Regions from separate parts of the Endozoicomonas sp. PH6C genome, predicted to be linked through region 1. Evidence: predicted binding sites of a transcription regulator. Region 1 holds the regulator's gene; the other holds the start of a gene.
What was found. The regulator sigma-54, encoded in region 1, starts transcription at its own class of promoters, with help from an activator protein. The targets are predictions, from matches to a motif close to TGGCACNNNNNTTGCTNT.
Positions count from the first base shown of each region.

Region 2: the regulator sigma-54 is predicted to act here: its motif matches at 2,952-2,969, upstream of glnK (P-II family nitrogen regulator).

Region 1 is NZ_CP185342.1:5,234,485-5,245,122, reverse strand. It holds gene pmbA (metalloprotease PmbA) at 1-987, shown strand, start outside; gene ACOMG9_RS19295 (AAA family ATPase) at 1,040-2,197, shown strand; gene mgtE (magnesium transporter) at 2,802-4,160, opposite strand; gene ACOMG9_RS19285 (HPr family phosphocarrier protein) at 4,349-4,618, opposite strand; gene rapZ (RNase adapter RapZ) at 4,618-5,475, opposite strand; gene ACOMG9_RS19275 (PTS sugar transporter subunit IIA) at 5,741-6,193, opposite strand; gene hpf (ribosome hibernation-promoting factor, HPF/YfiA family) at 6,208-6,519, opposite strand; gene ACOMG9_RS19265 (RNA polymerase factor sigma-54) at 6,690-8,144, opposite strand; gene lptB (LPS export ABC transporter ATP-binding protein) at 8,402-9,127, opposite strand; gene lptA (lipopolysaccharide transport periplasmic protein LptA) at 9,228-9,815, opposite strand; gene lptC (LPS export ABC transporter periplasmic protein LptC) at 9,799-10,371, opposite strand.
Region 2 is NZ_CP185342.1:590,038-600,675, forward strand. It holds gene ACOMG9_RS02390 (RT0821/Lpp0805 family surface protein) at 1-454, opposite strand, end outside; gene ACOMG9_RS02395 (DUF2541 family protein) at 602-1,003, opposite strand; gene ACOMG9_RS02400 (accessory factor UbiK family protein) at 1,294-1,557, opposite strand; gene ACOMG9_RS02405 (hypothetical protein) at 1,843-2,007, shown strand; gene ACOMG9_RS02410 (hypothetical protein) at 2,110-2,727, shown strand; gene glnK (P-II family nitrogen regulator) at 3,091-3,429, shown strand; gene ACOMG9_RS02420 (ammonium transporter) at 3,662-4,912, shown strand; partial or broken gene ACOMG9_RS02425 (IS30 family transposase) at 5,491-6,339, opposite strand; gene ACOMG9_RS02430 (WD40 repeat domain-containing protein) at 6,878-9,493, shown strand; gene ACOMG9_RS02435 (WD40 repeat domain-containing protein) at 10,010-10,638, shown strand, end outside.

The sequences.
Region 1 (10,638 bases):
GAGCTGGACCTTTATCACCCTTGGGGTGTTGGTGCAGAAGAGGCTATAGAGCTGGCTTTGAAGTGTGAGGAAGCTGGCAGATCGTTTAGTAGTAAAATCAAGAATTCTGACGGTGCCAATGTCGGTACTCATCAAGGCTGTCGTGTATATGGGAACAGTCACGGCTTTGTAGGCAGCTATATTTCCAGTCGTCATAGTCTGAGTTGTATATTGATTGGTGAAAAAGCCGGTGAAATGCAGAGAGATTATTGGTACACCGTCGCCCGTGATGGTAATGATCTTGAGTCTGCTGCGGATGTCGGTCGCAAGGCAGCGGAAAGAACGGTGGCCCGGCTGGGTGCCAGTAAAGTCCCTACGGGTCAGGTGCCCGTGCTGTTTGCAGCAGAAGTGGCTTCAGGCCTTGTGTCACACTTGTTGGAGAGTATCAGTGGTGGCAGCCTTTATCGTCGGGCTTCATTTCTGCTGGATCATCTGGGTAAGCAGATATTTCCTGACTGGGTGCGCATCCATGAGCAGCCATACCTGAAAAAAGCACTGGGTTCGGCCAGTTTTGATAATGACGGTTTGGCTACCCGGGCCAAGGATTTTATCTCTGATGGCGTTCTGGCCAGCTATCTCCTGAGTACTTATTCTGCCCGTAAGCTGGGCATGAAGAGTACGGCTAATGCCGGGGGTGTCAATAACCTGTTCCTTGACTGCAATGCAGGCGGCAGGGAAGAGTTATTGAAACAGATGGGAACGGGCTTGCTGGTGACCGAGTTGATGGGGCAGGGTGTGAATATTGTCACAGGTGATTACTCAAGAGGTGCGGGCGGCTATTGGGTTGAAAATGGCGAAATACAGCATCCTGTCTCTGAAGTGACTATCGCTGGAAACCTGAAAGATATGTTTATGAATATGGTGGCTGCGGGGAGTGATTATGATCGCAGAGGGAGTATTCAGACCGGTTCGATTCTGATCAGTGAGATGACTCTGGCGGGTGAGTGATAAGGGTTCAGCCTGTTATCTATTTGGCTGAGTATAAAAGCAGGTTAAATGAATGATAATCACATCTTTAAAGCTAAAGAATTGGCGGAACTTCCGTGATGCTGAGATCAATTTGGCCCAGGTTTCTTATATTGTCGGACCGAACGCGTCCGGTAAGTCAAACTTACTCGATGTTTTCAGGTTTATAAGGGATATCTGTAGAGCCGATGGCGGAGGACTTCAGAAAGCTGTGAAGGACCGTGGGGGTATCACAAGACTGCGTTGTTTGCACCATCGTCGAGATACGGAAGTAAAAATAGAAGTTTCTATGTCAGAAGGAGGACAATCGGATGCTGCAAGCTGGAAATATGTACTGGCCTTCAAAACAGAAGGTAAGGGTGCACAGAGGATTATGATTTCCAGCGAAGAAGTATGGAAGAATGGCAAAAGAATATTAAATCGACCTGATAAAGACGATAAAAAAGATGCTTTGTTGTTAACTGAGACTCACCTGGAGCAGACCCGGGCAAATAAAGAATTTAGATCAATCGTTACAAGTTTTTCGGAGGTCACTTATCTCCATCTTGTTCCGCAGCTGCTTAAATATGCAGATCATATTGGCGGGAACAGGCTGGAAAACGATCCTTTTGGGCAAGGCTTTCTTGAGCGATTGGCCAGAACTCCAAAAAAAACCAGGGATTCGAGACTAAAAAAGATTGGGGATGCACTTTCCATTGCCGTACCACGATTTAAAGGCTTGAGATATATACAGAACGAAAGAGGTCAACCTCATCTGGAAGCGCAATATGAACATCATCGTCCAAATGCAGGGTGGCAATCAGAGGAGCACTTTTCTGATGGAACCTTGAGATTGTTGGGTATTCTTTGGAGTTTGTTGGAAGGTAAGGGGGTTCTGCTACTGGAAGAGCCAGAATTATCACTCCACAATGCTGTAGTGGAGCAAATTCCTTTGATGATTGATCGAGTTCAAAGAAGGGCAAAAACGAGAAGAAGGCAGGTCATCATAAGCACTCACAGCGAAGCAATTCTGAATAATGAGGGTATTGATCCAAAGAGCGTAATCATTCTGGAGCCCGGCAGAGAAGGTAGCCAGATTCGAACAGTCAGCAAGGCTGAAAATAAAGCACTTGAAGCGGGTTTGACAGTGAGTGAAGTGATATTGCCTAAAACCCGACCCGCAAATGTCCAGCAGCTAGGGTTGTGGGGATGATACCGCTGTATGTCGCTACTGAGGATCAGTTGAGTAGCGCAGTAGCTGTTTCAATGATAAGGACTGTAGATAAGAAAGGGCTCTTTGATATTCAGATGATAAAGCCCACGGGTAATGGTCAGTTAAAGAGTAAATTGTCAAAATATATAAACCTGTCGTATACGTATCCCGTCTTGATGATAACTGATCTTGACAGGATTTCATGTGCTCCGATTCTGATTTCTCAGTGGCTTGGTCAACAGAGAGTGCCTGATAATATGCTTTTCAGAGTTGCCGTGAGGGAAACGGAAGCATGGTTGCTTTCAGACTCGGATGGCTTTTCGCAATATTTTCAGATTCCTTTGTTGAAAGTGCCAGATCATCCCGAAAATTTAGATGACCCCAAACTTATGCTTTTGAATCTGATTCGAAGGTACGGATTACAGAAGGATAAGCTGGAAATCTTGCCTCCAAAAGTTAGTGGGTCAAAAGTCGGTATCGGATACAACAATAGTCTAATCACTTTTGTAGAGAGAGAGTGGGAAGCAGAAAGAGCCTCTTTGAGATCAGATAGTTTGAGTAAGGCTATGGGGCGCCTTCAAGAGTTATCAGACAGACTCCAGTGTCAGCCATAAAACAAGGCCGCCAGTCCCAGAAAGGATAGGAATCCAACAACATCGGACACTGTCGTTAGTATTATGGTGCCAGCTAATGCGGGATCTATGTTCATGGATTTGAGAACAACGGGCAGGCTGGCACCGACAATAACGGCAGTGCTGAGATTGATGATCATAGCACAGGCGATCACCAGAGAAATGACCGGGTCATGAAACCATAAGTAGGCAATCAGGGAAACCAGAGCAGCCCAGAGTATGCCATTGAGAAACCCTGCCATTAATTCACGACTGAGCAGCCATCGAAGGTTGGTCCGACTGATCTGGCCCAGTGCCATGCCTCGAATCACCAGGGTCAGAGCCTGTCCGCCAGCATTGCCGCCCATTCCTGCAACAATGGGCATCAGGACAGCCAGGGCAACGACCTTGTCTATGGTAGCCTGAAACATACCTATGACAGAAGCGGCAATAAAGGCTGTTATCAGGTTGATACCCAGCCAGACTGCACGCCGACGGGCTGTCTTCAGTGCGGGAGCAAAGGTGTCTTCATCGTCATCCAGGCCTGCCATGCTCATCATGGAGTGTTCGGCTTCTTCCCGGATAACATCTACCACGTCGTCAATCGTAATGCGGCCTAGAAGCTGACCATGCTCCGAAACTACTGGTGCTGATACCAGATCCTGCCGTTCAAACAATTGCGCAACCTGGCTGTCTTCCATATCGGCAGCGATAGGTTTCAGATCGGTCTGCATTACTTCAAAAACTGTGGCTGAAGGGGATGTGGTCAGGAGAACGGATAAAGGCAATGCCCCAATGTATTCGTCTCTGCGGTTGACGACAAACAGACTGTCTGTCATCTCCGGAATATCCTTGTGACGCCTGAGGTAACGAAGCACAACATCAAGCGTACTGCTGGGTCGGATGGTGATGACATCAGTATTCATCAGTCCACCGGCTGTGTCTTCCGGATAAGAGAGAACGGCTTCTACCCGTTGCCGGTCCTGGCTGTCCATAGAATCCAGCACTTTTCGGGTGATGGCGTCGGGTAGCTGCTGTAGCAAGTCAGCTATGTCATCAACGTCCTGACCTTCGGTAATGACTTTGAGTTCTGCCACATTCATCCTGTCCAGGAAAAACTGCCGGACTTCGTCGCTCAGCTCCTGCAATACGTCGCCTTCCATCTCTCGATCGATCAGGCGCCAGAGAAGGCTGCGAAGTTTGGGAGGGGAAGATTCAAGCAGGTGTGCCGCATCCGGAGCCGGAAGACCATTCAGCATACGCCTGAGTTCAGGAGAAACGCCGTGCTCAAGGGCTTCGTTGAGCTCCTGAAATGCCTTGTCTCCGATACTCAGTTGCAGCTGTTGTACCATAGATGCGTATCCGGTTTTTTTGGTAGAAGTGTCTGAGTATCGAACTTCTGTTCTTTTAACCATCAAGTCTGATAGTCAGACTCAGTCATTTCACATGTTATTCTTTGTTAGCTTTGCCGGGCTTTCAATCTCTGGCAAAGCTTTTCGAGAGACCAGTATAAACAGGGATTTAATGATGAAAAGGGTGACTACTCACCCTCTTCAAAAAAATCATTGATCAGATTGCACAGAGCCGAACAGGCCTCTTCTTCATCATGGCCTTCAAATGTCAAATCAAGGACAGAGCCTTTTCCAGCAGCCAGCATCATGACGGCCATGATACTTTTCCCATCCACTTCACGGCCGTTAAAGCTCACCTTCACCTGGCTGGCAAAAGCCGTCGTTGTAGAAACAAATTTGGATGCTGCCCGAGCATGTAAACCAAGTTTATTAATAATGGTGATCTGCTTCTGGATCATTATTTGGAAAGCTCCCGATGTCTGACCTGAACACAGTCAAAACGTTCTTTGAGCCACTCGCCCAGTTTTTCACTAATAAATACGGAACGGTGCTGCCCCCCGGTACATCCGATCGCAATCGTCATATAACTGCGCTGTCCGGATTCGAACCTTGGTAACCATTTTTCCACGAATGTGCTGAGATCTTCAAACATCTCATTCACCATGGGTTCTGATGCCAGAAAATCTTTAACTGGCTGATCCTGGCCAGTGAAGGATCTTAAGGCTTCAACCCAGAAAGGATTAGGCAGACAGCGAACATCAAAGACGTAGTCGGCATCAACTGGCATACCGTGCTTGAAGCCAAAGGACTGAATCATCAGGGTCATACTTTTGCTGGTGGAGCCGCAGAGTCGTTGTCTTATCTGTTCTCTGATTTCATGGACAGACAGTGGCGAAGTGTCCAGCCTAATATCAGCTTCTTCAGCCAGTGGGGCCAGCAGTTTCTTTTCCAGATTAATGGCTTCTGTCAGGGAAACCTTGTCATTGCTCAGAGGATGGCGACGGCGTGTCGAACTATAGCGCTTCATCAGGGTGTTGCTGTCTGCGTCGAGAAAGATTACTTGACACTCAACCCCCTGTTTTTTCAACTTTTCCAACAATGTCGGGAAGCGTTCCAGAGAGCCGGGCACATTACGAACATCGAGGCTGACAGCCATACGGTGCGGTTCGACCAGGTTGCTTTTAAGATTGGTTGGCAGATCATTCAGCATGCTGGCAGGAAGGTTGTCTACACAGTAAAAACCCTCATCTTCAAGGGCGTGAAGGGCGGAGCTTTTGCCGGAGCCTGAACGTCCACTGATGATGACCAGCTTCATGGTGTGTCCTTCCCGATTGTTTGACTGTGTAAACAGGTCTCTCACCTGGTTCCGAGTGAGGCAAGTCTATCAAAACCTAATGAGATTAGAACCAGTCGCTTTCTTTTATTTCTAGCATAGTCCGGATATTTCTATTCCATGCAGTTTTGAAGGATAAATAGGCTTTGTAGTGACAAAAGTGAAGAAGAAAGGATTTCTGAGCAAGAAACATTTTGCCTGCTTCTGTTATCAGATCAGCAAGCAAAATATTTTTTATCTACAGTCGTTAAACGGGGGAACAGATGATGCTGTAAAGTGCCTCGGAATTTTCTGCCGCTCGCATCTGACTTAACAATACTTCTGATTGAAAGCGCTCAGCGACAGCCTGCAATATATTGAGATGTTCCTGAGTATTTTCTTCCGGAACAATAAGTGCGAACACCAGATCGACCGGCTGCTTGTCCACAGAGTCAAAATCTATGGGTTCAGACAGTTTGATCAGAAGTCCGGTAGGATGCTGACAAGCACTGGAGCGACAGTGAGGCAGGGCTATGCCTTTGCCCAAACCGGTGGTACCGAGTCGCTCTCTGTTAATCAGCTTGTTAAACAGATCCTTGGTTTTGATAGCGGGAACATGCTCACTGATGATTTCCGCAACAATTTCCAGGATTTTCTTTTTGCTGGCCCCCTGCACATCGCAGAGGGTGCGCCCGGGGGTTAGAATGTTTTCAATAATCATACAACGATCGATGCTTACAGGCGGCCGTTGGCACCCTGTAGCCGGTCAAGCGTTTTCTCTTTGTGTTTTACCAGTTGTCGATCCAGTTTGTCCGACATGTCATCAATGGCAGCGTACATATCTTCAGCCTCAGCGGTTGCATTAATATCCGCCCTACGAACATGTAGAGTCGCTTCCACTTTGTGCTTCAGTTTCTCAACACTCAGAGTGACCTGAACGTTTGTAATCTGATCAAAGTGGGCGGCAAGGCGGTCGAGTTTCTTGGTGACATAATCTTTCAGAGCCTCAGTCACCTCTACATGATGTCCACTGATGTTGACTTGCATGTAACGCTCTCCTGCTGATCCCGATTCTCGACATTGGACTGCCCCCGGGATTGTACGGGCAACCCTGATTGAAAGTCTATCACTGTCAATGACAGTTAGCGCTGTTCTGAGACAAAAAATCTATGGGGCGATTTGTGGTATAAGGGCTTGTTACCTCAATCGCTGAAGGCTCAGATAAGCTGCTTGCGTTCATTCGATGGCGGTATATTCATTGATTCACGATATTTGGCGATGGTTCTCCTGGCCACTTTGATCCCCTGGTCCCCCAGCAAGCCGGCGATTTTGTTATCACTCAGTGGTTTTTTAGGGTTTTCATCGGATACCAGTTTTTTAATCAAGGCTCTGATGGCTGTTGATGAGCACTCTCCACCAGTGGCTGTGCTGACATGGCTGGAGAAAAAGTATTTCAGCTCAAACACGCCTCTTGGAGTGTGCATGTATTTCTGTGTAGTGACCCTGGAAATAGTGGACTCGTGCATATCCACTGCCTGAGCAATGTCTGCCAACACCAGGGGCTTCATGGCCTGCTCACCCTGCTCCAGAAAATCTTTCTGAAATTCAACAATCTTGCCGGCTACTTTCAGTAAGGTTTCGTTACGACTTTGCAGGTTTTTCAGAAACCAGCGGGCTTCCTGCAGCTGGTTCTTCATAAAGACATTGTCACGACTGTTGTTGGCACGTTGCACCATTGAGGCGTAATTGTTGTTGATGCGAAGTCTGGGCAGGGATTCTGAGTTCAGTTCAACCGCCCAGCGGTCCCTGACTTTGGTGACCGAAATATCGGGGGTGACGTATTCCGTGTCCGCCTGGCCGATTTCTGATCCGGGCCTCGGGTTGAGGCTTTGAACAAGGTTAAGGGCTTCCCTCAGTTGATGTTCTTTGAGACGGGTACGCCGCATGATTTGGGCATAGTCACGACTACCCAGAGCCTGTAGATGATTCTGGATCAGCAGACGTGCTTCTTTCAGGAAGTGGGTTTCTTGTGGCAGTTGATTGAGTTGAACTTCGAGACATTCTTTCAGGTTGGCGCTGGCACAACCCACCGGATCAAAGTGAAGAATCCGTCGTTGCATGACCTGAAGTTCTTCAAACGCCAGTTCCTCTACCTGTTCCTGTAGCGAGAGATAAATTTCTTCCAGGGAGTGAGTGAGGTACCCGTCATTATTGATGGCTTCGATCACAGCCAGGCCCATCAGCCTGTCTCTGTCAGTCATGGGAGTCAGGTTTAACTGCCATTCCAGATAGTCCTGGAGGGACTCATTGGCCCGGGAGCGGGCAAAAGGATCATGTTCTTCATCGGTTGCAGCGGGCAGGCTGGAATAGACATCATCCCATCCGGAGTCAACGGGCAGGTCATTGGGTATGCTGTCAGCCCACTGGGGTTCTTCTGGTTCCGGGGGCTGTTCTGCTTTTTCATTGAAGTCAACAGGCTGTTCCCCTTCATCACCAGATGCAGGTGGTTCCTCAACGGACTCTTCAGACTCCAGCATCGGATTGGATTCAAGAACTTCCTGGATTTCCTGCTGAAGGTCCAGAGTGGAAAGTTGCAGAAGCCTTATGGCCTGCTGCAGCTGAGGTGTCATGGTCAGCTGCTGGCCCATTTTTAGCTGTAAGGATGGCTTCATAGGCAACTGTATACCTTTACTTCGGTGTCTGCACTGAGGGTGCCAGATTTGATGCCATCAGCGCCTGACAGTTATATCTCAGTGTCTGCTCATTATTTTGATTGGGCTACTCTCCATGTCACTGGGATTATAATCACATCTGAAGCTTCGGGAAAGTGATTCATCAAGTCAGCCATGCAACATTCAGAACAAGAGTATGAAAATAAATCAGCTCAACATCTTTGCCCGCTTCTTTCGCGAGACCAGTCAAGAGATGATCAGAGACTGAACTGATGCCCGAGATAAACGTCACGAACCTTTTGATTAGCCAGGACAGTCTGACTATCACCCTCGGCAATAATAGTGCCTTCGCTGACAATGTAGGCCTTCTCGCAGATATCCAGTGTCTCCCGGACATTGTGGTCGGTAATCAGGACTCCGATGTCCCGGGCTTTCAGGTGCGTGATAATGGCCTTGATGTCACCAACAGAAATGGGGTCAACACCGGCAAAGGGTTCATCGAGCAGAATAAATTTTGGGTCAGTGCAAAGAGCTCGGGCAATTTCTACCCTGCGCTTTTCACCACCGGAAAGGCTCATACCCGGATTGTCCCTGATATGATTGATATTAAACTCTTCCAGCAATGACTCCATTTTTGCGATGCGATCTTTCCGGGAAAGGTCGGAACGGGTTTCCAATATCGAGAGCAGGTTATCGGTGACCGTCAATTTCCTGAAAATAGAAACTTCCTGTGGCAGATAACCTACGCCAGCTCTGGCCCGGCCATGCATAGGTTCGTGAGTTAAACTCTGGCCACTAAGGTCAACCTGTCCACCGTCTGCTTTTACGAGACCTACAATCATGTAGAAGCAGGTAGTTTTACCTGCCCCGTTGGGGCCAAGAAGTCCGACAATTTGACCACTGTCGACAGCCAGAGATACATCTTTGACGACCTGTCTGCCTTTGTAGCTTTTACTGAGATGTTCTGCCTTAAGCGTTGCCATCCGGAGTTTGTCTTCCTGTTTAAAAGTTAGCTGTCGTTTTTCTGGCAGCCCTTTCAAGCCTGTTCAGTCGTTGAGCAGTGAGTGTAATGGGATATTAGTACTACTGCTTGCTCTCAGGTTTGGGTTGGTAAATCATTTTGACCCGACCATCCGGGTTGCTTTTGTTCTCGCTGCCCTTGGCATTCACGGTCTGTTTGGTCAGGTCATAATCAATACGTTCACCTGTGAAGGTATCACCCTTCTGGGTCAACTGCGCCTGTTTGATCAGTTGGATCTTATCGCCAGCCACCTGATAATCGATAGTATGACCCCAGGCTTTCAGAATGCCTTGATCATCAGGTTGCTGTTCTTCGTAGTAAGCTCTTTCCTTGTCGCCTTCTGCCACAATTTTTTTAACTTCCTGCTGGACGGAATAGATGGTCACCTTGTCTCCGGTAATTCGGGTGGTGCCCTGAATCATCACAACATTGCCTTTATAGATGGATACACCTTTCTTGTTATCGATATCGGCGGTGTTGGACTCGATCTCAATAGGCTTCTGCCGGTCAGATGGCAATGCTTGTGCCATGACTGGAAGCAGAACCGCGGCCCCCAGCATCAGGTAATATTCGACCCCGCTGCGACGACTCTTTCTGTCTGGCCGCTCATTTGGATCAAGGCGCTTGGCCTGTTCATGGCTTTGGCTCATGAAATCCTCTTACCCTAGACTTGAGTTTAACCAGACTCTCCTTGAAGAAAGCCTCCATACCAATGGCGCGCGTACGTCCAGTGTCGTTGGTGATCAGTACCGGTCGATCAGTGACTGCCAGATCCTTTTCAGAGTATATGGTCATGAAATCAGTGTCTATTCGAACCTTACTACCATTGCCGAGGTTCGTCTGGGTCATCACCACATCATCCCAGAGCTCTATATCCTCGCTGCCGGGCAACAGTTTGCCATAGAGGGCGTCGGCCACCATGGGTTTTCCGGGGGTATTGAAATTCTCCAGATGAGGGGTTTGCAGCAACGTTGTGTCATTGTGCGGGTAATGGGTGATACTGTCTGAGACCAGTATGTAATCCAGTTCGCCCTCTTTGTTGTACTGGGTGACCCTGGTGTCAATGAAATAGTAGTCAGCGTTCTCACGAACCAGAGGCTGTTTTTTCTGAACCCCAACATGGAGTTTGCTGTCATAAGCCCAATAGCCAACGCCGACCATTATCAGCATCAGAAAAGCAATCATTATCAGGTTCCGATTGGGCATCAGATCATTGGCTCCGGGTCACAATCTGGTCAGAGTCTGCAAAGGCAGATACCGACAAAAGAAGGCCATTCAGGAAAATGATGCCCGGTTTGTGCAGTCGGCAGCATTTTCGCAGCAAATGAATTCAGTTTACCATGATTTTATTTGATCATCAGGGGCTGCAGACGAATGTTTTCAAATACTAGACACTCGCTGTCGGCCTTACGTAAGAAGAGTTGAACGGTAGTGCTTTCTTGTCGTCAAAGAAACGCTTGAATGGAAAGGTAT
Region 2 (10,638 bases), 2.5 Mb from region 1:
CTTTGATCTGTGCTTCTTCGTGAGCACGCTGCGCCGCTTCATTGATGTTGTCGAGAATTTTCAGCGTGATGGCCGTAAACGCCAGCCATTTGTAGGCATCGTTGTCATCGTGGTAATGGCCATAGCCGTAGTATGAGTTACCATAGTTTCTTACCACGACAATATTGTTTCTGATCACCCTTTTTCTAGGGGCTACAACGACCAGGTTGTTCTTAATGACCTTTGGGCCATCCCAGCCATTATGACGGTGGTCTTGACGATCATCTCTTCTGTCTTCTCTGTTATCCTGGCGGTCGTCTCGACGCTCTTCACGATTATCCTGACGATCGTCATGACGTTCTTCGCGATTGTCCTGACGGTCGTCTCGACGCTCTTCACGATTATCCTGACGGTCGTCACGGCGCTCTTCACGGATTTCATCCCGATCATTATTGCCCGGGCTTGCATGGACCATTGTTGAGACCGGTGAAAAAGTGGTGAGTAAAACTAAAAACGTAAACAGTCGTTTTATCATATGGGTTCTCTCCAGAGAGGTCTGAAGCTCAATGGCTCCAGACCCGGAAGCTTAGTCGTTCAGCTGCCACTTCTCGGTTGTCTGTTATCAGGCAGACTTACCCATCAGCAGAACACTGGCCTGAACGCGTCCGGTTCCTTCGGTGTCGTAATAGAATCTTACTTTTTCAATGGCCCTTGCTTTGCCGGGCAGGTCAATGACGCGGGAGCTACCGCCTTTTCTGACTTTGCTGCGGATGGCTACTTCACGGCTCTGACCGTTCTCGTAGTGAACAATCACTTTGTCGAAATCCACGTCTGCACCTTTGACCTTGAACTGCAGACGCTTGAAAGCACCGTCTCTCAGACCAACACGGATGGTGTCTACTTCTGCACGACGACTGACTTTCTTTTCGCCCAGAAGCTCCCAGCCAGCCGCAGATGCAGTCTGTGCAAAGCCAGACATCACCATGGTCATCAGCAGAGTAAACATTGAAAGTGCGCGTTTCATAGTGATTGTTCTCCTGAAATTTTCACTATTTGTCCTTGAGGCCATCCTGTCTTTGTAGGGATATGGCCATTGCTACCAAATGGAGTTGAGGCAGTCATCTTAATTTGTAGAGCAATGCTATAGCGAAGAAAGTAGTATCTCTATAGGGATAACTACCGAGGGGGATAATTTTGATTTCGAGTTAACTTATTGATTTAAATTATTTTTTTATACAATGAAAAGTGTCAGTGACGAGTAAAATCTGGCAGTGCGTGGGGCAGCCGTTCTCAGGGCAAGAACGGCCAATGACATCAGCAGCAACCGTCGGACGATCCAGCTTTTTCCAATTCGGCCACTTTCTTTTCGAGGGCTTCCAGTCTTTCACGGGTATGCTTCAGAACCGCGACCTGGGCATCAAACTCGTCACGGGTGACCAGTTCAAATTTGGCCAGAGCACTGCTCACCATTGCCTTGATGTTGTGCTCAATATCTTCCCGGGTCTGGCTTTTCTGCCCACCCAGAACCTGTCCTGCTTTGCCGGCAATACTACCGATAAGGGAGGCTTTATCGATCATCGATTATTCCTGCAATTGCTATGATTTAAAACCGGCAGTGATGATACCACAAGCAGCTATTTCGCCGTGCCTGCTTTTATGTGCTAAATTTCTTATGCCAACGATTCAAATCAAACCTGTATCTGCCCTTGGCTGGTTCTCTCTGTTCGCAAGTCTTATCGTCTCAAACAGCATCAACGCTGCAGATAACTGAGACGACGCCTATACCACGCCAACCGAGGATTTCTCGGTGCACGCAATCAACAATGGTTATAGCTTGTCCGATGCACGACGGGTGCATAATGAGTGGAGCTTGAGCAAATGCTGGGTACAGAAACGTGGGGACCAGGGCCTACCGCTGTTGTACTCAAAATGGACCAGGGCTCGACTTATGGCGTGCTTGCCAATCGTATTTGGGATCTGGCCGCTGAAGATAAGGGTTATGATTTTAATGCTTCTTCTATGTCATAGGCAGGTGATGAACCGTTGCACTAAATAAGTTCACGATTCGAGTGCAACACATGATAACTGAGCTTTGTTGTTGATGCATAAAGTTTAAATAGGTGAGCGAAAATGCTTTTTTTTCATTGTGCGGGTTTTGCTGACTGGTTATTTCCAGAGTCTGGCGCAGTGCCTGCCTATAATCCGCCAGACTCAGTTGCTGGAAGTAGACCATCAGCAGTGCGTAGGACTGTTTTAGCGACGGCCCTTGTTTTAGCAGCCGGTACGGCGTCAGCCTACAATTGTTACAAATCCGACGTTGCTGAATACTTCGGTATTTCCGTTCACAACAACAGCGATCTGGAGCTGCACCTGGATCTCGGTGATCCGAAGCATGGCACTGTGGATCATGAGCGCAACGTCTATATCACACCGCATACCAGGAAGGACACATCTGTGTGCAGCGATGGGCTGTTTACGGGAGTTGAAACCTATATACGTCTATACGATCCCGACTATAGCTATCTGGCAGATTGGTACGTAAAGCAGCCCTACCTTGGCCAAAACACCATCAAATACCATCGCTATACCTACAGCGGGCTCAAGTGTCATACCATCTATTACTATCAGTGGACATACTACAACGATCAAGGAGAACTGCGATGGAATCGCAGCGTAGCTGAGTCTGAACCGCACATGCTCTTCACCCACAGACAGACTATTAATGTAGAGGTAACCTGCGATGGATGAGACTTTTTTATCAACCATTAGCTACAGTTGTCGTTAATGTGCTGTGATTTAAGGCTGGCGATCATGATGCCACTGGCAGCTGATGATCGGTTGCACTAAAAAAGCGCACGATATGAGTGCAAAGTGCATAATAGATGGGCTTTGTTGGTGCATAAACTTTGATGAGCCAACGGGAATGGTCCTTGTTCGCTCTGCAGGCCCTGTCGACAGGTTATTTCAGAATTTGGCACATTGCCTGCATATAAGCCACCAAACTCAGTTGGAAATTAGATCAGCTGAATACTTAGGGCTGGGAGCGCGGATCACAATAACAATGTCCGGATTTTCCCTGTTGGCCAACAGGATTCACTCAGGAGAGCTTTTATGAAGTTGGTATCAGCCATCATTAAGCCATTCAAACTGGACGACGTGCGAGAGGCTTTGTCCGAGATTGGTGTTCAGGGTATCACTGTCACCGAAGTTAAGGGGTTCGGTCGACAGAAAGGACATACTGAGCTTTATCGTGGAGCTGAATATGTGGTTGATTTTCTGCCCAAGGTTAAGCTGGAGGTCGGCATTGCAGATGACTTGCTGGATCAGGTGATCGAAGCCATTTCTTCAGCTGCCAACACAGGAAAGATTGGTGACGGGAAGATCTTCGTTACCAATCTGGAGCAGGCGATTCGGATCAGAACTAACGAAACTGGCGAAGACGCTATTTGATGTTCAGAGCAGCGAGAGACCATAGTCAGGGAGTTCATGGTTCTCAGGGTGCATGCACAACAATAAACAAGTTTTGTCGTTTGCTTAAGATACACTAAAAGCACTTGACGACATTCGCGAAAATAAAAATAGCTAATGTGGAAACAGTTTCCGGGTTGAGGAGACTGTTTTCAGGGCACAAATGCCGTAGCAAAAGACTACTTATCTGCTGAACTTTTTTGGGAGGAGCCCTGTGGAAAATCTGGCTCAAGTGTCGTACGCACTCGATACTTTCTACTTTCTGATGTCCGGTGCGCTGGTAATGTGGATGGCAGCAGGTTTTGCCATGCTCGAAGCCGGTCTGGTCCGTTCTAAAAACACGGTTGAAATTCTGACTAAAAATATCGCCCTGTTTGCGATTGCCTGTACCATGTACCTGCTCTGTGGTTATGCCATTATGTATCCCGGAGCCAATGAAGGCGGTATCCTGCCGGTCCTTGGTTCTCTGATTGGTAATGAAAACACGGTTGCAGCGGTAACTGCCGGTGGTGATGATGCGCCATATTACTCTGCACGTTCAGACTTCTTCTTCCAGGTGGTCTTTGTAGCGACTGCAATGTCGATCGTTTCCGGTGCGGTTGCAGAGCGCATGAAACTCTGGTCTTTCCTGCTGTTTGCGGTCTTCATGACAGGCTTCATCTATCCCGTACAGGGCTTCTGGAAATGGGGTGGTGGATTCCTGAACGAAGCCAACTTCCAGGACTTCGCAGGTTCCGGTGTTGTGCACATGGCCGGTGCTGCTGCCGCTCTGGCAGGTGTGCTGCTTCTGGGTGCACGCAAAGGCAAATACGCTAAAGACGGCGCTGTTAATGCGATCCCTGGTGCCAACCTGCCACTCGCTACCCTGGGCACCTTTATTCTGTGGCTGGGATGGTTCGGCTTCAATGGCGGTTCTCAGCTGAAACTGTCTGATGTTGAAAATGCGAACGCTGTCGCCCAGATCTTTGTCAACACTAATGCTGGCGCTGCTGGTGGTGTCATTGCTGCTCTGATCGTAGCCCGTGTCCTGTTCGGTAAGGCTGACCTGACCATGGCTCTGAACGGTGCTCTGGCCGGTCTGGTATCCATCACCGCTGAGCCGCTGACACCAAGCGCAGTATCTGCCACTCTGATCGGTGGTGTTGGTGGCGCTCTGGTTGTCTTTGCCATTCTGGCTCTGGACAAGCTGCGCATCGACGATCCAGTGGGTGCAATTTCTGTACATGGTGTTGTAGGTATCTGGGGTCTGCTGGCTGTACCTCTGACCAACGACGGTGCAACTTTCGGCGCCCAGCTGTTGGGTATCGGTTCAATCTTCGCCTGGGTATTCCTCTCTTCCCTGATCGTCTGGGCTGCTATCAAGCAGATACTTGGTCTGCGTATTACTGAAGAAGAAGAGTATGAAGGTGCTGACCTGACCGAATGTGGTATGGAAGCTTATCCCGAGTTCATGGGTAAACAGTGATAAGATGTAGGTGATTAAAAAAAGCTGTCGCCGTGTGTCTGTCGCTACAAGCATCGTGGTAGTGGCGACAGTGGTGGGTGCAACCATGTCCTGACAAAAAAAGTAGTAATGACATAAAACAGCTACTTTGACAAAAAAGACCTCGGCAACAATGCTTCAGGTGTTGTGTGACCGAGGTCTCTTTTATGTACCGTAGAAAACCAGGGAAATCCAAGGTTAACGCTGGATTCAAGCAATAAGTGCAATCGACTGCCCGGTGTAGACTTCAAGAGGCGTTCGGTCACCTAAAACTTTTCTTGGCATGGTATTAATCAATAACTCCATCGTTCTGACATCTTCATCAGTCAGATCCCGTAGGAGCCTCACCGAGAATAGACTGCCCTACGCGGCAACTGCTCCTGCGTTGCTCTAGCTCCTGCATCCATGCAGTCGTGCGGCGGCAGCAAATTGGTCTGAAAATCTGCTTTTGTTCGTCAAATAGCTCGCTATTCTCCTCACAAAACCGAATTTTCATCCTCAATTTTCTGCCGTCCTCGCTACGGGGTCGCCTAGACGGGCGCTATTCTCGGTCAGGCTGCTAGTGCCATTTTCTTGGGCCAGGTTCGCCGAATGATGCCATTCGTGTTTTCGTTAGTTCCTCGCTGATAACTGGCATAAGGTTTGGCAAAGTAAACATCCGCATTGAATGCCTTGCTGACCTTCTCGTGAGCAGCAAACTCACCCCCGTTATCCAGTGTAACTGTATTAACCGATGAGACGCGCTTCAGAAGTTCTATCATCTTATCTGCCACGGTTTCAGCTTGCTTGGTGTCAACTTTTCCAATCAATGTTAAACGACTCTTACGATCAACAAGGGTAACCAGGTGGGCGTTCTGTCCAAAGACAGTATCGCCCTCCCAATCCCCTATGCGAGATCGCAAACCAATGATCTCAGGACGTTCCTTGATATCGATCCGGTTTGGGATAAGAGAGCGCCCAGCTTTGCGTTTGCCATCCTGTCAACGTCTTTTGCTGAAGCGAACTAACTTCTTGTAAAGAACGCCTCCACGGGCTTTATCATCAGCGATACGGATATAAATAGTCGTATGACTCAGGGCAATCTCAGGCAGTTAGACGTGCATCCGCTTGCTGATGTTTTCAGGTGACCAGCCAAGGAGCAATCCTTTCTCGATGATGGGCATATATCGTTCATCTGTTTTGCTGAACTTTCTGGCTGATTTTTTTCTTTTACAAGCCAGTGCATGAGCACTCTCAGCACAGTAGCCGTGAGTAGAAGAATTACGGCTGAGCTCCCGCGACAGAGCGCCCTCACTGATGCCAACTGCTATTGCGATTTCTTTTTGCAAATGGCCTTTTCCACGGAGTACTTGAATCTGGTATCGTTGACCAAGAGTCAGCTGCTTGTATTGTCTGGTTTGTGTACTCATTCCTGACTTCCATTTCTGAGTGTGAGAGCTATGAAATGTACCAGCAGCTGACTCAAATCTGAAATTTCAGTCGATTGCACTTATCCTATTAATCCAGCACAACTCTGACAAACAAGACCTCGGCAACAATACTTCAGGTGTTGTGCGACCGAGGTCTTTTTTTATGTGCCGGAGAACACTTGATCTGAGACAGTATATAAGTGACGCCGGATTAAACTGCTTCTGGCTATTCATATTTTTCAGTGCTCACATACCCGTTAAAACTGTGTTGACGCGTCCGACTATAATCAATTTCAATATATTCAAACACCGCCTGACGCATCTGCTGCCCCATTCATCATAGGCGTACAAAGCTGCGTTTCTACTTTCAAAGAATGAAAGTAGCTTGCAACGCAAGCATTATTTCAGCAATCAACTTTACGGCTCTTACTTTGCTCTCATTCGTTTTTGTAGAGGATGTTTCTAAAGGTTTTTAAACCCTACTGGCTTCCTCGACCACGAAGTGAAGTGTCGGTAGACAGAACTCTGGAGAATGGCAATGGGTATTGCAAAGAGATTGTCTATTGCGGGTTTGGTTCTCTTATTGGCAGCAAGCTGTATGCAGGCAGTTGCTCAAACGGCCATTACTGCCCGGCCAACAATGCAACCCCTTCTGATCCACGAGATTAATATAGATCCGAACATGTTGCCGGTAACGACCGTTCCAACACCCACAGGAGGCGTTGTCCCACCAAGATATTGTGGGCCCCACAGGGTTATGAGTGTTTCATGGAATGTGAACAGTATGCTCATGGCTGTGGGAATGGGTTCCGGTGGTTCCGGATGCCCTATTTCAGGCCCCGTACAAATCTTTGATATGAGTGACCCGGCGAGGCCCGGACTGCTGCATACCCTGCACGATTTTAAAGACTGGGTGAGGTCCGTTGCCTTCAACCACGACGGCACCCGGCTGGCAGTCGGTGGGGATGATAAAAAGGTCAGGATTTATGACCCAGTGTCCCCGTCCACCCCCCTTGCTACCCTGTCTGATGCGACAGGAGCGGTACGCAGCGTTAAATACAACCACGACAGCACCCAGCTGGCAGTGGGTGGGCAAGATCAAAAGGTCAGGATTTATGTCCCGAATGACCTGTCCATTTCCCCGCACACTCTGTCCGATGCAAGCGATTGGGTAATGAGTGTTGACTACAACCACGACGGCACCCAGCTGGCAGTGGGAGGGAGAGATAAAAAGGTCAGGGTTTATGATCCGAGGGATCTGTCCATTTCCCCGCGCATTCCGCAGGATTCAAACGGTCAGGTACGGAGCGTTAAATACAATCACGACGGCACTCAGCTGGCAACTGGGGGAAGTGATAATAAGGCACGGAATAGGGTCAGGATTTATAACCCGAATGACCTGACCTTTGCGCCGCAAGTTCTGTCCGATGCGAGAGACTGGATCATGAGCATCGACTTCAATCACGACGGCACCCAGCTCGCAGTTGGGTCGGGTGATCGAAGGGTTAGGATATATGACATGTCGAATACATCTGGCCTCCTGCACACCAAACTGCCCCCGCCCATTGCGTCCAAGGCGATAAATCCAACACGCCCCCTGTACACCATCTCTGATGCGAAAGACGATGTACTGAGCGTTGAGTATAATCACGACGGTACCCTGCTGGCAGTCGGGGGGGAAGATGAAAAGGTCAGGATTTATCGGATCGGTATAAGAGCGTCAGCTACAACATCGTCATCTACACGTCTCTCAACCAGTAAACTCGCCACTGCTTCTACAACCATTTCGGGAGCTACATCAGAAAATTCAACGCTGATCAGACATTCATCGTCGTATACATCCCTGCCACACAATACAAAAGCGCCAAGCCTGCCGGGTAGTTGCCCGCAGCCAGAAGGAATACCCCTGTTTCAAGCGTATGATGCAAAAAATGAGCAGATATACGTTGTCATTCAGCCTGAGTCGCATACCAAAAAGGTTAATCTGGCACGTTATAAAGGCTCTGAACTGGATGAACAATTTGGTCTGTGTGGCATTGTGACTTACACAACCTCTGCCAGCAGTTTCAGAAGGTTGGCTTCCTATCAGTCTCTGGCTGGACAGGTTATTCACGAAACTACAGGCTCTCACCTTGACCTTATTGCAACGCCAACGTCTGGAAAAACGGTTCTGTTGGAGTTTCCGTTAATTGTCGGCCAGGGATACCGGGCACGATTCAGCGTACACGACAAGGTATTTCCTGAAGGGGTTCAAATTAATGATACTGCTCATCATCAGGGTGTCATGTATTTAACAGGAAAAATCAATAACAAACTGTTGATGAGCAGTTATCATCAACAACGACTCACGTTTCCTAAAAAATGTTTTAAGAGCGATGGAGAACGAGGACTTTTTTTGAGGGTTTCCCCAGATGGCAAGCACCTTTATGTAACAGGCATCAGTGGCGGTAAAAATGCGCCCTATTCTGTATTTATAAGACAGTTCGAAAAAAAACAACTCAATCCCGCTTTCTCTTTTGGATACAATGGCAAAGAGATAGTAATTGACACAAACATTGAAAGTGACAACAGTCTGCAGGACATTCTGATTCAAAAGAACCATGTTTATGTTGCCGCATTCAACCCAGCATCAGAGAAACTCTCCATTTGTCGGTTCGCCACTGACAATGGACAAATGGATAGCGCTTTTATTATTGACGATACGATTCGTTGTTCTTCAGGCACATCTGGTACGTTTTTAACCGTTAGACTGGTGGCTGCGAAAAATTGTTTGCACGCCATTATTTACAACAGTAATGGACAACTGTCTGTCATTACTTATGAAAATCAGGTCAATGTCCATCATTTTGACACCGCATTCAAGATCCCGGCAACAAGGTCAATGCGCCCGGTTTTTGTCCGCAATAACGCCTATCTGGCAGCTGCATACGCCGATATTGAGAAGGGTACCCGGCATGTCCGGATGCAGGTGATTTCTCTGCATCTTGAGAACCTGTCGCCTCCACCCCCCGGAGAATTCCCAGAGTGGGGTATTGGGCTTATTACAGTGGTTGTTGTGGTCCTGGTTGTCGCGGTTTCAGTCTTAGTCCATAAGAAGTTCAGGAGGAAACCACCCGTTCCAGTAAGTGATGCCACAAATGCGCTCCAAGAGTGATGATCATTAATAACCACCAAACAGTCTGGCAACCAGATCAACCCGCTGATGATCCTCTGGGATTAACGAGAAGACACCTGACATTCCTGTACAGCGTATCAAAGCCCATTATCAGCAAATAGGGTCAGCAACGCTTCCGCATGAAATCGTATATATTTATCCATACCGATAATGGTGATTTTTTTTGAAGGATGTGCTTACGAGGATCCAGTAATCACAGTACAGCAACATTAACATCTGGAAATGAATGGATTGATAGCTACCTACCTGAAAGTCGTCGTAAGATACAGCGTTTAGCAGAAGATGTTGAAGAGCTGATTAAAGCGCCAACACCCACTGAGACTCACGTCTATTGTTCCTGTTTTCTGAAATAGCTGTCTCGACAACTGTTATTTTACCGCTGACCGACAGCGTCAGGCACCTCACATCTTTCCCTGTTTTTTAACCGGGCGGCAGTGAATTTTGTGTCCATTTTCATTGCCTCAGATCACCAAGCTGGAATTCTGGAGAGTGGTTATGGGCATTGCAAAGAGCTGTTCTATTGCGGGTTTGGTTATCTTATTGGCAACAAGCTGTATGCAGGCAGTTGCTCAAACGGCCGTTATTGCCCGGCCAACAATGCAACCTTTACTGATCCACGAGATTAATATAGATCCGAACATGTTGCCGGTAACGACCGCTCCAACACCCACAGGAGGCGTTGTCCCACCAAGTTATTGTGGGCCCCACAGGGTTATGAGTGTCTCATGGAATAAGAACAGTATGCTCATGGCTGTGGGAATGGGTTCCGGCAGTGCTGATCCCAAATGCCCTTCTTCAGGCCCCGTACAAATCTTTGATATGAGTGACCCGGCGAGGCCCAGACTGCTGCATACCCTGCACGATTTTAAAGACTGGGTCAGGACTGTTGCCTTCAACCACGACGGCACCCGGCTGGCAGCCGGGGGGAATGATAAAAAGGTCAGGATTTATGACCCAGTGTCCCCGTCCTCCCCCCTTGCTACCCTGTCCGATGCGACAAAAGCGGTACGCAGCGTTAAATACAACCACGACGGCACCGAGCTGGCAGTGGGTGGGCAAGATCACAAGGTCAGGATTTATGACCCGAATGACCTGTCCATTCCGAAAATACTGCCATATGCAAA